DNA from 2 places in the Faecalibacterium taiwanense genome. Region 2 is predicted to be linked to the other one. Evidence: predicted binding sites of a transcription regulator. Region 2 holds the regulator's gene; the other holds the start of a gene.
The links. Region 2 encodes Rex, which represses fermentation and respiration genes when NADH is low (regulators of the CRP and FNR family bind a similar motif). Its sites were predicted from a motif close to ATTGTTAANNNNTTAACAAT; they were not measured.

Region 1: a site for Rex is predicted at 5,227-5,246, ahead of PXT33_RS10140 (phosphoglycerate kinase). Genes of this name have one in related genera too.

Annotation. Positions count from the first base shown of each region.
Region 1 is NZ_CP155552.1:2,049,015-2,056,442, reverse strand. Features, by position in the region: gene PXT33_RS10170 (citrate synthase) at 1-451, shown strand, start outside; gene PXT33_RS10165 (hypothetical protein) at 451-1,236, shown strand; gene gap (type I glyceraldehyde-3-phosphate dehydrogenase) at 1,435-2,466, shown strand; gene PXT33_RS10155 (hypothetical protein) at 2,970-3,368, shown strand; gene PXT33_RS10150 (glycosyltransferase family 4 protein) at 3,458-4,225, shown strand; gene PXT33_RS10145 (glycosyltransferase family 4 protein) at 4,137-4,649, shown strand; gene PXT33_RS10140 (phosphoglycerate kinase) at 5,365-6,573, shown strand; gene tpiA (triose-phosphate isomerase) at 6,681-7,428, shown strand, end outside.
Region 2 is NZ_CP155552.1:2,565,866-2,573,293, reverse strand. Features, by position in the region: gene PXT33_RS12725 (thymidine kinase) at 571-1,188, opposite strand; gene PXT33_RS12720 (redox-sensing transcriptional repressor Rex) at 1,439-2,080, opposite strand; gene PXT33_RS12715 (ClpP family protease) at 2,312-3,022, shown strand; gene PXT33_RS12710 (DNA translocase FtsK) at 3,125-6,055, shown strand; gene PXT33_RS12705 (YgiQ family radical SAM protein) at 6,070-7,428, shown strand, end outside.

The sequences.
Region 1 (7,428 bases), 520 kb from region 2:
CGATGAGGTGCGCGAGTATCTGCGCCGCATCCTGCGCAAGCAGGCGGGCGATGGCTCCGGCCTGATCTACGGCATGGGCCACGCGGTGTACACCATCAGCGACCCTCGTGAGGTGGTCCTGAAGCAGCGCGCCCGCCATCTGGCCTACGACAAAGGCTTTGAGGAAGAGTATAATATGCTGTGCAGCATCGAACGGCTGGCCCCCGGCATCTTTGCCGAGGAAAAGGGCAGCACCAAGCCGGTGTGCGCCAACGTGGACCTGTTCAGCGGCCTGATCTACAACATGCTGGGCATCTCTGAGGATATCTACACCCCGCTGTTCGCCATTGCCCGTGTGCCCGGCTGGTGTGCACACCGCGTGGAAGAGGTGGTATTCGCCAACCGTATCATTCGTCCCGCTTACAAGTATCTGGGCGTGCGCCAGAAATATAAGCCGATCGAGGAACGCTGATGAATCCTTCTGTTTTGTTCGTTTTTATCCTGAGCATTCTGCTGGGCGTGCTGCGCGCGGCAGACCTTGCCTTTGGCACCGATGCCGTCACCGGTCTGTGCGTGGTCGGCTCGGTGTGGTGGCGCTATCTGGCACTGGGTATCGTGGTGCTGGCTGCAGTGCTTGTGGGCCGTACACAGCCTTCCCACTCGGAAGCGGTGCGTAGCCGCAGGCCGCTGGCCGGTATTCTGGCTTTTGTCGGTGCAGTATGTTTTCTGGCCGCAGCGGGTGCACAGATCGCGCTGGGCGCAGCTTCCGGTCTGGGCGGCTTTGTGCGGTGCATTCTGGAATGCCTGTGCTCCGCGTGGCTCAGCACCATGGGCCGCTGCTGGCTCAGCCCCAACGAGTGGAAAAAGCCCTTTGGTGGGCTGTATCTGGCCGTGGCGGGCAGTCTGCTGTTCTACTGGAACGTGCTGCTGCGCTTTATGGAGAACAGCTCCAGCTGGCACCGCGTGATCCCTACAGCGGCGGTGTGGCAGGCGCTTGCGGCACTGGTGTTTTTGGCAGCGCTGGCCCGGGCACTGCATGTCCCGCAGCCGGGCAATGGCAAAACACTGTGCGCAGCCGGGCTTGCCGCATTTGCACTTTGCCTGTGCTGGCAGCTGCCCTATGTACTGGTTTTGATGAGCGGCCTGAGCTGGGCCGCACCGGCTGTCTGGCCGGAGATCTTTGCCGGACTGGGCCTTTGCTGCGTGGGCGGCATTGGCGGAGCGTGCGTTGCAGCCTGCTTGAACGGGGAGAGCTGACAAAAATGTTGGCACTCTGTTGGCGCAATTGCCGAAAAGCAGGGAATGAAAGGAATTAAAATCGTACAAAAGCAAAAAATGCAGTGAATGTCTTGTTAATTTTTTGGCAGACACTTGAAACTTTCTGCGTTTTGGTCTAAAATAAAGATACCGTGATTTATCCGATTATGGGTAAAATAATTAGGAGGTACTATTAACATGGCTGTTAGAGTTGCTATCAATGGTTTCGGTCGTATTGGTCGTCTGGCTTTCCGTCAGATGTTTGATGCTGAGGGTTACGAGGTCGTCGCAATCAACGACCTGACCAGCCCCAAGATGCTGGCTCACCTGCTGAAGTACGATACTGCTCAGGGTTCTTTCTGCGGCAAGATCGGCGAGGGCAAGCACACCGTCGAGGCTACCGAGGACTCCATCATTGTTGACGGCAAGGAGATCAAGATCTACGCTGTTAAGGACGCAAAGGACGCTCCCTGGGGCGAACTGAACGTTGATGTCGTTCTGGAGTGCACCGGCTTCTACACCAGCAAGGAGAAGAGCATGGCTCACATTCAGGCTGGCGCAAAGAAGGTCGTTATCTCTGCTCCCGCAGGCAACGATCTGAAGACCATTGTCTTCTCCGTCAACGAGAAGACCCTGACCGCTGAGGATCAGGTCATTTCTGCTGCTTCCTGCACCACCAACTGCCTGGCTCCCATGGCTAACACCCTGAACAAGACCTACCCCATCGTCTCCGGCATCATGACCACTGTTCATGCTTACACCGGCGACCAGATGATCCTGGATGGTCCTCAGCGCAAGGGCGATCTGCGCCGTGCTCGTGCTGGCGCACAGAACATCGTTCCCAACACCACCGGCGCTGCTAAGGCTATCGGCCTGGTCATCCCCGAGCTGAACGGCAAGCTGATCGGTTCTGCTCAGCGTGTGCCTGTTCCCACCGGTTCTACCACCATTCTGGTTGCTGTCGTCAAGGGCAAGGACGTCACCAAGGAGTCCATCAATGCTGCTATGAAGGCTGCTACTTCTGAGTCCTTCGGCTACAACGAGGATCAGATCGTTTCTTCCGATGTCATCGGCATGCGTTACGGCTCTCTGTTCGATGCTACCCAGACCATGGTCGCTAAGATCGACGACGACACCTATCAGGTTCAGGTCGTGTCTTGGTACGACAACGAGAACTCCTACACCTCTCAGATGGTCCGTACCATTAAGTACTTCGCTGAGAACTGCTAATCACAGCTCTACGCTCAAAAGTGCTTGAGATGCCGTGCTGAAGGACAACTAGTATTGGCTTTGCTGATACGAACATGCTGTGATTGGTACGACAACAGGATAACGAGTTCAACACCCTTCCTTTTGCGGGTTTCCGTGAGAAGAAGGGTGTTTTTTTGCTACAAAAAAGCAATGGAACGAGTTCCTTTCTAAAATGAATAGGTTGCAACAAAAAGACGGAATAAAGTACGGAAATCTTAGCCATGATGCAGGCAATGATACAGCTGCAAAGTATTGTACCCCAGAGGAAAAAATGGTAAAATATTTTTAGTGTCAATAAATACATTTACGAAATTGATATTGATGATTCTGGAAATAAAATGTCAATGAATTGCGGCGTAAATCAGTCAAAAACCTGGGCGTAAATGCGTCCGGGCTTTTTCTGATGTAAAGGAAACCGGGCCGGAGTTTGGCACGGTATGGGGATGAGATCCCTAAATGGGGAAAGCGACAGGAAAGGGAAAATGAAAGAGAAATTGAGGCTTGCTGTTTTTGGCCACAAAAGGTGGTCGAGAGAGGGCGGCGTGGAGATCGTGGTAAAAGAGCTGTGCACACGGATGGCGCAGCAGGGCTGTCAGGTGACATGCTACAACAGAGCAGGCCATCATGTGAGCGGTGCGGAATATGACGATGCTGGTAAAACGGAGTACGAGGGAATCCGTCAGAAGTCTGTTCCGACCATTGAACGGCGCGGGGCTAGAGATATAATACGCGGCTGTCATAATAGGGACAAGGGTACGGCAGAGAACGAAAGGCTCCGCGACCCGAAGTTCATATTTTCTTACCCGAAGAATGAACGAATGATCTTTCTGAGCGGCAGAAATGCCGCACAGGAAGAAATCTCGACCATGAGGGTGGGGTGACAGCCAGCGGACAGGTGCACGAGCCTATCCGCTCTTTGTGTTGACCGAGATATTGATGAAGAAATTGAGTGGGATTGTGGGAAAGATTTATGAGTAAGAAACTTGCGATTGCGATGTTCGGACAGAAGCGATTATCGAGAGAAGGCGGAGTAGAAATCGTTGTCAAAGAGCTCTGCACCCGAATGGTACAGAATGGTTGTGACGTGACCTGCTACAACAGAGCAGGCCATCATGTGAGTGGTGCAGAATATGACGATGCTGGTAAAACGGAGTACGAGGGAATCCGTCAGAAGTTTGTTCCGACCATTGAACGACGCGGACTTGCTGCAGTCAGCTCCTCCGCATTTGCGGCACTTTATAGTGCATTTGGAAAATACGATGTGGTGCATATCCATGCAGAAGGTCCTGCCTTTTTCTGTTGGATACCAAAACTTTTTGGCAAGCGTGTAATCTGCACTATTCACGGTTTGGACTGGGCCCGCGAAAAATGGAAATTTGGCGTTGGATCAAAATTTATCCGGCAGGGTGAAAAAAATGCTGCGAAATATGCGGACGAGGTCATTGTTCTGAGCAAAGGAGTGCAGGACTATTTTAAGGAAACTTATGGAAGAGAAACACACTTTATCCCTAATGGCGTGAATAGGCCGCAGATTCGGGAAGCAAAGCTGATCACAGATCATTTTGGACTGGAAAAAGATTCCTACATATTGTTCCTCGGGCGTCTGGTGCCGGAGAAGGGGATTCGATATCTGGTTGAGGCATTCAAGAATGTTAAGACAGAAAAAACTGGTCATTGCAGGTGGCTCCAGCGATACGGATTCCTTTATGGAGGAATTGAAAGAACTGGCGAAGGGTGACGATCGGATTCTATTTACCGGGTTTGTGCAGGGAGCAATGTTGGATGAACTATACAGCAATGCTTACATTTACACGCTGCCGTCTGATCTGGAAGGAATGCCATTAAGTCTACTGGAGGCAATGAGCTACGGCAATTGCTGTCTGGTTTCCGATATTCCGGAATGCGCAGAGGTTGTGGAAGATAAGGCATTGATTTTCAAAAAGTCAGATGTAGAGGACTTGCGAGAAAAACTGCAAGAGGCTTGTGACCATCCTGAAATGGTTATGAAAATGAAGAATCAGGCAGCTGACTTTATCTGCGAGAAATATAACTGGGATCAACAAATCATCAATGGTTCGATGACAGTACGAAGAAGTGGAATCGAAATGCTTTGTTTGATGCAGTCTGGAATGGTGACAGCGAAGGCATTACCAAGGAAATGAATGCTCTGCTCCGGCGCACCATAAGCTACCATGACTATCGGGAAGACTTCTATCATGCTTTCCTTGCGGGCATCTTCACAGGTGCCGGATATATGGTGGATTCCAATAAGGAACATCTGGCCTATGAAAAAACGAATCAAGAAGAACGAAAAGAGCAGCCAACATAGAAGTCAGAATTTTCTTTTTTCCCCTTTAGCAGAGATGGCTTCTGAGGCCAAAATGTGACCCAGTAGGTCACATTTCAAGGAACAAGTGACCTGCTGGGTCACAGAAAAATTATCTGATATCCATGAATATGTGGGGGGGTGACTCCGGATTTTCTGGATGTATTGGAGGAAGGCTTCAAAGAATTCTTTGAAAAAGAAGTGTCGAATAATCCTCTGAAAGCAGAATATTTTCAGGAAGTATAAGGCGAGCGGCTATGCTGGTGTGGAAGCAATTTTTGAGCGGGATCAGCGGAACCAGAAGTTCATATGGGGAATGTATGACCGCATTTGCGGAATGTTCTGCCGGAAAACACGGTAAGGCTGCGGCTTTCGGTCAAAATACACACATTTCCGTGCATCAGCGGCAAATGTTTGTTAAACTATTATCTATCTTGCTACCTTGCAATGTGCACGGTTTTTGTTTATAATAGTAGAGTAACGGGGCAAGATCCCCCGAATGCGAGCGAAACTCTAGTTCAGAAATTAAAACTTGAGAGGAGTTTATTACCATGGGTTTAGGTAAGAAGACGATCGACGATCAGAACTACTGCGGCAAGAAGGTGCTTGTCCGTTGCGATTTCAACGTCCCGATGAAGGACGGTGTGATCACCAACGAGAACCGCATCAATGCAGCTCTGCCCACCATCCAGAAGCTGGTCAACGATGGCGCAAAGGTCATCCTGTGCAGCCATCTGGGCAAGCCCAAGAACGGCCCCGAGGCAAAGTTCAGCCTGGCACCCGTTGCTGTGGCTCTGAGCGCAAAGCTGGGCAAGACCGTTGTGTTTGCTGACGACGACAACGTTGTGGGCGAGAACGCAAAGGCTGCTGTTGCTGCCATGAACAACGGCGATGTCGTTCTGCTGCAGAACACCCGTTTCCGCAAGGAAGAGACCAAGAACATGCCTGAGTTCAGCGAAGAGCTGGCTTCTCTGGCTGATGCATATGTTGACGATGCATTCGGCAGCTGCCACCGTGCACACTGCTCCACTGCAGGTGTCACCGACTTCATCAAGGATACCGCTGTCGGCTACCTGATGGAGAAGGAGATCAAGTATCTGGGCAACGCTGTGAACGATCCCGTTCGTCCCTTCACCGCTATTCTGGGCGGCGCAAAGGTCGCAGACAAGCTGAATGTTATCTCCAACCTGCTGGAGAAGGTCGATACCCTGATCATCGGCGGCGGCATGGCTTACACCTTCGTCAAGGCTCAGGGCTACGAGGTCGGCAAGAGCCTGTGCGACGATTCCAAGCTGGATTACTGCAAGGAGATGATGGCCAAGGCTCAGGAGAAGGGCGTGAAGCTGCTGCTGCCCGTTGATGCTGTCTGCATCAAGGACTTCCCCGATCCCATCGACGCTCCGGTTGAGACCACTGTTGTTCCCGTCACCGCGATCCCGGCTGACATGGAAGGCTGCGACATCGGCCCCGAGACCATGAAGCTGTTTGCCGATGCTGTCAAGGCATCCAAGACCGTTGTGTGGAACGGCCCCATGGGCGTGTTCGAGAACCCCACTCTGGCAGCTGGCACTCTGGCAGTTGCAAAGGCTATGGCTGAGAGCGACGCTACCACCGTGATCGGCGGCGGCGACAGCGCAGCAGCTGTGCAGCAGATGGGTCTGGGCGACAAGATGACCCACATCTCCACCGGCGGCGGCGCTTCTCTGGAGTATCTGGAGGGCAAGGAGCTGCCCGGCATCGCAGTCATTCAGAACGCATAATCTGATCCCGGCATCATAATGGGTGCGGCGGCTTTAGCGCCGCCGCATCTTTTTGTTTGTGCAGAGCTTTCTGCACGATAGAAGGTAAATAAAGGAGATAGAGTATCATGGATAAGGCAAAGCGTAAGGCTATCATTGCAGGCAACTGGAAGATGAACAAGACTGCCTCCGAGGCTGCTGTTCTGGTGGACGAGCTGGTCCCCGCCGTGCAGGACGCAGGCTGCGAGGTAGTCATCTGCACCCCGTATACCGATCTGGTCACCGCTGTGGAAAAGACCAAGGGCACCAACATCCATGTGGGTGCTGAGAATGTCCACTTCGAGAAGTCCGGCGCTTTTACCGGCGAGATCAGCGCTGACATGCTGGTAGATCTGGGCGTGGAGTACGTCATTGTGGGCCACTCTGAGCGCCGCCAGTACTTCGCCGAGACCGACCAGACCGTGAACAAGCGGGCTCTGGCTGCTCTGAACGCCGGTCTGAAGGTCATCATCTGCGTGGGCGAGAGCCTGCAGCAGCGCGAAGAGGGCGTGACCGAAGAGCTGGTGCGTATGCAGACCAAGATCGCTCTGCGTGATGTGACCGCTGAGCAGATGGCAAATGTTGTGATCGCTTACGAGCCCATCTGGGCCATCGGCACCGGCAAGACCGCTACCGCCGATCAGGCTGAGGAAGTCTGCGGCCAGATCCGCAAGGTGATCGGCGAGGTGTACGGCGAGGCAGTTGCCGAGGCTACCACTGTCCAGTACGGCGGCAGTATGAACGCCAAGAACTGCGAGGAGCTGCTGAGCAAAAAGGATGTGGACGGCGGCCTGATCGGCGGCGCATCCCTGAAGGCTCCCGACTTTGCAGTGATCG
Region 2 (7,428 bases):
TCATCTCGCACGGGGTTCTGCACATACCCCGTTGTATACAATTATGATAACAAAACAACAACCAAAAAGAAAGACGCAAATTGCAGATATCTAAACAAAAAACGTACAAATATTGCTCTTGTTTTCGCGCGAGAATTGACGCCTTTGCTGAAATGAATAAACTTGGCTCGAAAAACTGTGCAACATGTATACTTCGCCATTTTGCATAGAAAACTGGGATGCATCATAGGGGGAACGTCGAATTTTGCAATAATTTTGTAAACATTCCGTTTCAGAACGTGGAAGCGTTGCATACATTGTGGACGAACACCAGCTTAAAAAGCCCGGATGGGAGTCTTTGAACTGATATATCAATAGCGCAAAAAATGTTCACTCTGATATATCAATTGTTTGCGGCGGGCATCCGGCACCGGTCTTCGGGCATGGAAATCGGTGCTTTTTCGCCCTTTTGGGAGGTGAAGAAGCACCGACAGCAACATATTTTGCGCTGCTGCGTGGACTGCGCCTGTGGGCCGGGAATAAAAAAGAAAGGCTGCCGTGTCGTTGGACACAGCAGCCTTGTATACAAGCTTATTCGACCCGCGAAGCAGCTTTTTCGGCGTAGAACGCGCGCTTTGCCTTGAAATAGCACTGGGGGCACATGCTCACGTACTGCACATCGTTTTCCAAATCGATGGCCACCTGCTCGCCCTCAAAGACGAATCTGCCGTTCACCCTGCGGCAGTTGCAGATGGCCTTGCGGCCGCAGGTGCAGATAGTCTTCATCTCCTCGATGGTGTGGGCCAGCTCCAGCAGGCGGGTAGAGCCGGGAAAGCCCTTGAGCGAAAAATCTGCCCGCAGGCCGTAGCAGATCACCGGAATGTTCAAATCCACCGTGACCATGAACAGCTGTTCTGCCTGCTGCGCAGTGAAAAACTGGCTCTCGTCGCACAGCACGCAGGCCAGCGGCGCACCGTCAGCGTTGGCCGTGCGCACGGCCTCGAACACGTCCGTCTCCGGCGGGATCAGCAGATCAGCCTTGCGGCGCACGCCCAGACGGCTCACCAGCTCACCGCCGCCCTTGGTGTCCACCTGTGGCTTGAGGATCAGCACCCGCATCCCCTGTTCTTCGTAGTTGTGGGCTACCTGCATCAGGGCGGTGCTCTTGCCGCTGTTCATCGCGCCGTAACGGAAATACAGTTTTGCCATTTGAAAAACTCTCCTTACAGAAAGAACCCTCTCAGCCAAAGCCTGACGGCTTTGCCAGCTCCCCCGATGGGGGAGCTTTTCTGCATCTTCCGGGCAGGCTGTCCTTCGCCGGAGAAGCAGAAACTTTCCCGTCCCCACTCATAAAGCTCCCCTTTCGGGGGAGCTGTCGAGCGTATGCGAGACTGAGAGGGTTCAGCGGCATCTCAGGCTTTGACTGAGAGGGTTCTCTTATTACTTACAATAGGTACGTTCAGTCCTGATTGCGCAGGCGGTAGCCAAGGCTCATCAGGCTGTCGCCCAGATGGACGTTCTCCACCACCACATCGGGATACGGCACAGAGAGGTCATAGTGGGAGAAGTTCCAGAAGCCCTCGATGCCCAGATCCACCAGACGGCCGCTGACCTGTTCCGCACCGTCGCGGGGCACACAGAGCACTGCGACCTTGGGGTGATGCTCGGCACAGAAAGACTCCAGCTCGTCGATATGGCGGATCTGGATGCCGCTGATCTCCTTGCCCACCTCGCTCTGTGCCACATCAAAGGCGGCGATCAGGCGGTAGCCGTTGGTGTCGGTGGTGATAAAGCGGCTCACTGCCTTGCCCAGACGGCCGCAGCCGATCAGGATGGTGGGCAGGCGGTCGCCGTTGCCGAACAGCAGGCCTTCCAGAATGGAGAGCAGGTTTTCCACCGAGTAGCCAATGCCCTGCCGGCCATTCACATCGCCGATGCAGTTGAAGTCCTGCCGTACCTGCGAAGCGGTGGTGCCCATCTGAGCAGCCAGCTCGCGGGAAGAAATGCTGTTGATGCCGTCCGCCTGCAGAGAGCACAGATAGCGGTAATATTTGGGAAGACGCTTGATAACGGGAAGCGAAGCCCTTGCAGGAGTGTTCATAGAATACTTTCTCCTTTCGCTCTATCGCAGTACTTGCCGCAGCTGCCTGCTTTACAGATGCGGCACAAAGAAACCCCGATCCGTTTACGGGTTCATATTGCAGATATTACAGTCAATTATTTAAAGTATACTGCACCGATGGAGAATGTCAAATCATTCTCAAAAAATTTTTATGAAATGTTACCGCTTTTTTGCTGCAGCGGGTCTGCATAGCCCGGCACAGGCTGGGGAATGCTGACAGAAAACGCAGGAGGAAAGCATATGAACGATGAAACGCAGCTGACCGACGCGCGTCGGCTGGAAAAAGAAGAGATCGAGGATTTGGGCACGGTCACGCTGGCCCGCGGGGAGCATGTGATCCACTGCCTGACCGTCATCGGCCAGATCGAAGGCCATTCGGAAGCGCCGCAGGGCCAGAAGACCACGAAGTATGAGCATGTCATCCCGCAGCTGGTGGCCGCGCAGGAAGATCCTCGCATCGAGGGCCTGCTGGTGCTGCTGAACACGGTAGGCGGGGATGTGGAAGCAGGCCTTGCGCTGGCGGAGCTGATCGCCAGCGTGTCCAAACCCAGTGCAACGCTTGTGCTGGGCGGCGGGCACTCCATCGGTATCCCACTTGCCGTCAGCGCCCGGCGCAGCTTCATCGTGCCCACAGCCACCATGACCGTGCACCCGGTGCGGCATTCCGGCGTCATTCTGGGGGTGCCGCAGACCATGCGCAGCTTTGAGCAGATGCAGCAGCGCATCACCGGCTTCGTAGCGGCCCACAGCGGCATGACCGAAAAACGCTACACCGACCTGATGCTCCACACCGGCGAGCTGGTGATGGACATGGGCACCGTGCTGGATGGACGCCGGGCCGTGAAGGAAAAGCTCATCGACGAGCTGGGCGGACTTTCGGATGCGCTGGCGTGGCTGTATAAAGAGATTGAACGCAAATGAAGGCCGATTTTGTACAACAATAGGTTTGCCATTTTCTTCCCTGCGTGGTACAATAATAAAATCAAATAGTGTGTCTACTACAAACGCGGGGAACAAAGAAACATGGCAACAAAAAAACGTAAAACGACAACACGGCGCGCAGCATCGCGCAAAAAGCGCGCAGAACAGCGGCTCCCGGCAGGGCTTGGCACCCTGTTTGCAGGCCTTTTGCTGGTGGTGCTGGCCTTTGTGGAGGGAGATTCGGCATGGAAGGCCCTGCACGATGTGCTGTTCGGACTTTTTGGCTGCGGCAGCTTTGTACTGGGCGCGGCAGTGTGCTGCCTCGCTGTGCAGTATACCCGGGGCGAAGACCTTCTGCCCAAGATCTTCAAGCTGGTTCTTGGGCTGGTGTTTGCCTGCGGCACGGTGATCGTTTTTTCCGATATCCAGCCGCAGGGCATGTCGGCATTCCAGATGACAGCTGCCTGCTACGCAAACGGCGTGAATGCATGGATCGGCGGCGGTGCGTTGGGCGCACTGCTGGGCGGCAGCCTGCTGCTGCTGTGCGGACGGCCTGCGGCAACCCTTATCATGATCGTGCTGGCACTGTGTGTCAGCCTGTACATTTTTGATCTGACCCCGGCAGAGGTGTGGCAATGGCTGTGCGCTGCGTTTGGCGGCGTGCACGCAAAGGGTGCGGCCATGGCGCAGCAGAGCGCAGCCCGCCGCGCTGAACGTGCCGCTGCCCGCGCGGCAGAAGCCGAGGCTGAGGAAGACTACGACGAAGCAGAAGATGAATACCGGGATGAGGAAGATGCCGAAGAGGAGATGGAAACTCCGGCTTTCCGCATCGGTGTGCCGGACTGGCTGAACGGCATCCGCCACTGGGGCCACAAGGTGACCGAAGAGATGGAGGCGGAGGAGCCGGAGGCCGCCCCGCAGCCGGAGCCGCCCGCAGATACTTCCGGCCAGCCGCTTGCCCAGCCGGAGCCTGCCGCCCCGGCCATCACGCCGGTGCAGGTACGGGTATCCCGGCCCCGGGCTTCCTTTGACGTAGACCTTGGCCCCGACCACACTGAGGTGAAGGAGGGCGGCAGCGAACCCATCGAGCCGCTCATCGTGGGCCCGGGCGGCACCTTTGGGCAGAACCCGCTGCGCCCGGCCCCCAGACCTGCCCCGCAGCCCATCGTACAGGACGCAGTGGAGACCGATGCATCCGATTTCTTTGCAAAGGCTGCACAGCCGGTGCAGCCTGCGGCAGCGGAAAGTTTTGATACTCCGGTCATGACCCCGGCAATGCCGACGGCCCAGCCGGAAAGCCCGGCAGCGGCAGTCACGCCGGAGATGCCCGCCGTGCCCATCCAGCCCGCAGTCCCGGCGGCACCCGCCCGGGTGAGCGCCGAAAACGCCGTTGCCATGCGCGGCACACCCGACGAGGACGGCTGGATCAGCATTACCAGCGAACCGGTGGAGGAAAAGGATATCAGCACGCTGGTGGCAGCGGCAATGGAAAAGCCTGCTGCTTCCGAGCAGGCCGCGGCAGCGGCCCCTGTGGACGAGACCGAACCGGTGGATACTTATCAGTACCAGTATCCGCCCATTGAGCTGTTTGAAAAATCGCAGGACGAGACCGACCCCGGCGCGCAGGAAGAGCTGAAAGCCAACGCCCAGAAGCTGGTGGATACGCTGGAAAGCTTTGGCGTGCGCACCCGTGTGCTGGATATCTCCCGTGGACCCTCCGTCACCCGGTACGAAGTGCAGCCCATGGCGGGTGTCAAGATCAGCCGCATCACCTCGCTGGCAGACGATATCGCCCTGAACCTTGCGGTGGCAGATGTGCGTATGGAAGCACCCATCCCCGGCAAGCCTGCCGTGGGCATTGAGGTGCCCAACCACAAAAAGACCCCGGTGTATATCCGCAGCGTGTTCGAGAGCCAGAGCTTTTTGCGCATGACCTCACCTCTGGGCATTGCGCTTGGCAAGGACATTGCCGGTGTGGCACAGGTGGCAGACCTGTGCAAGATGCCCCATCTGCTCATTGCAGGCAGCACCGGCAGCGGTAAATCCGTGTGCGTGAACAGCATCATCATGAGCCTGCTGTTCCGCTCCAGCCCGGAGGACGTGAAGCTGCTGCTGATCGACCCCAAGGTGGTGGAGCTGGCCGAGTACAACGGTATTCCCCACCTGCTGATGCCGGTGGTCACCGAGCCGAAAAAGGCCGCAGGTGCCCTTGGCAGCGCGGTGCAGGAGATGGAGCGCCGCTATCGTCTGTTTGCAGAGAACAATGTGCGCGACATCAAGTCTTTCAACAAGCTGGCCGCAGAACGGCCTGATCTGGAAAAGATGCCCTACATCGCCATTATCATCGACGAGCTGGCCGATCTGATGATGGTGGTGGGCAAGGATGTGGAGGACTCCATCTGCCGCATCGCCCAGAAGGCCCGCGCCGCCGGTATGCACCTGATCGTAGCCACCCAGCGCCCCAGCGTGGACGTGATCACCGGCCTGATCAAGGCCAACATCCCCAGCCGCATCGCATTTGCAGTGTCCAGTCAGGTGGACAGCCGCACTATTCTGGACGGCTCCGGTGCCGAAAAGCTGCTGGGCATGGGTGATATGCTGTTCATGCCCGTGGGTGCGCCCAAGCCTACCCGTATTCAGGGCACTTTCGTGCGGGATGAGGAGATCAGCCGTGTGCTGGACTTCATCAAGCAGAGCGGCACCGTGCAGTATGACGAAGCCATGATCGAAGCCATGGAAAAGCACGCCATTCAGGACGGCAAGAAGGGCAGCGGCGGCGCGGACTCCGACGAGGATCCCGATACCGACCCGATGTTCAAGCAGGCCGTGGAGGTGGTCATCGATGCCGGTCAGGCCTCCACCAGCCTGCTGCAGCGCCGCTGCAAGCTGGGCTACGCCCGCGCGGCCCGTATCATGGACGAGATGGAACAAAAAGGCATCATCGGACCCTACGAGGGTGCCAAGCCCCGCGCTGTGCTTATCAGCCGCCAGCAGTGGCTGGAAATGCAGATGAACCAACCGGATGAAACATAAAGATAAGGAGCATTATGGACAACTCTTCCCCTAAGATCTACACCGAATTTCTTCCCATCAGCCGGGCCGATATGGAGGCCCGCAGGTGGGAGCAGCTGGACTTTGTGGTGGTGGGCGGCGACGCCTATGTGGACCACCCCAGCTTTGGCACTGCCATCATCAGCCGTCTGCTGGAAGCCGAGGGCTATAAGATCGGCGTGCTGGCCCAGCCACGCTACACCGACTGCGAGGACTTCAAGCGGTTCGGCAAGCCCAAGTACGGCTTCTTCATCGGCGGCGGCAACGTGGACAGCATGGTCAGCCACTATTCCGTGGCAAAGATCCCCCGCGCCGAGGACGAATACTCCCTCGGCGGCAAGGGCGGCGCACGCCCGGACCGCAGCGCCACCGTGTACACCCGCCTTGCCAAGCAGGCCTATCCCGACCTGCCGGTGATCTTAGGCGGTCTGGAAGCGTCCCTGCGCCGCTTTGCCCACTACGATTACTGGCTGGACACCGTGCTGCCCAGCATTGCTGAGGATTCCGGCGCAGACATCATCAGCTTTGGCATGGGCGAACACCAGACCGTGGAGATCGCCCGCCGCCTTGCCGCCGGGGAACCGGTGGAGAGCATCACGGACGTGGACGGCACCTGTTACATGACCGACTTCGACCATCTGCCCGAGCGCTACGTGGAGTGCGCAGGCTTTAAAAAGGTGGCGTCGGATAAGACGGCGTATGCCAAGGCCTGCCGCATCCAGATGGACAATCAGGACGTGGTCAGCGGCCAGATCATCGTGCAGAAGCAGAGCGAGAAGTATCTGGTGCAGAACATCCCCGCAAAGCCGCTGGTGCGCGGGGAACTGGATAAGGTCTACGCTCTGCCCTACACCCGCCGTTACCACCCCATCTACGAGAGCATGGGCGGCGTGCCCGCCATCCGGGAGGTGCAGTTCTCCATCATCCAGAACCGCGGCTGCTTCGGCGGCTGCAACTTCTGCGCCATCCAGCTGCATCAGGGGCGGCGTGTCACCAGCCGCAGCGCAGACAGCATCGTGGCAGAAGCGGAGCGCATGACCCACGAGCCGGATTTCAAGGGCTACATCCACGATGTGGGCGGCCCCACCGCAAACTTCCGCTTTCCCTCCTGCCGGGAGCAGATGCTGCGGGGCATGTGCACCGGCGGCAAGCACTGTCTTGCCCCCACCACCTGCTCCCACATGATCGTGGACCACAGCGACTACCTGAAGATCCTGCGCCGGGTGCGGGAGCTGCCGGGCGTGAAAAAGGTGTTCATCCGCAGCGGTATCCGGTTCGACTACCTGATGGCCGACCCGGACGATACCTTCTTCAAGGAACTGGTGGAGTACCATGTGTCCGGCCAGCTGAAGGTG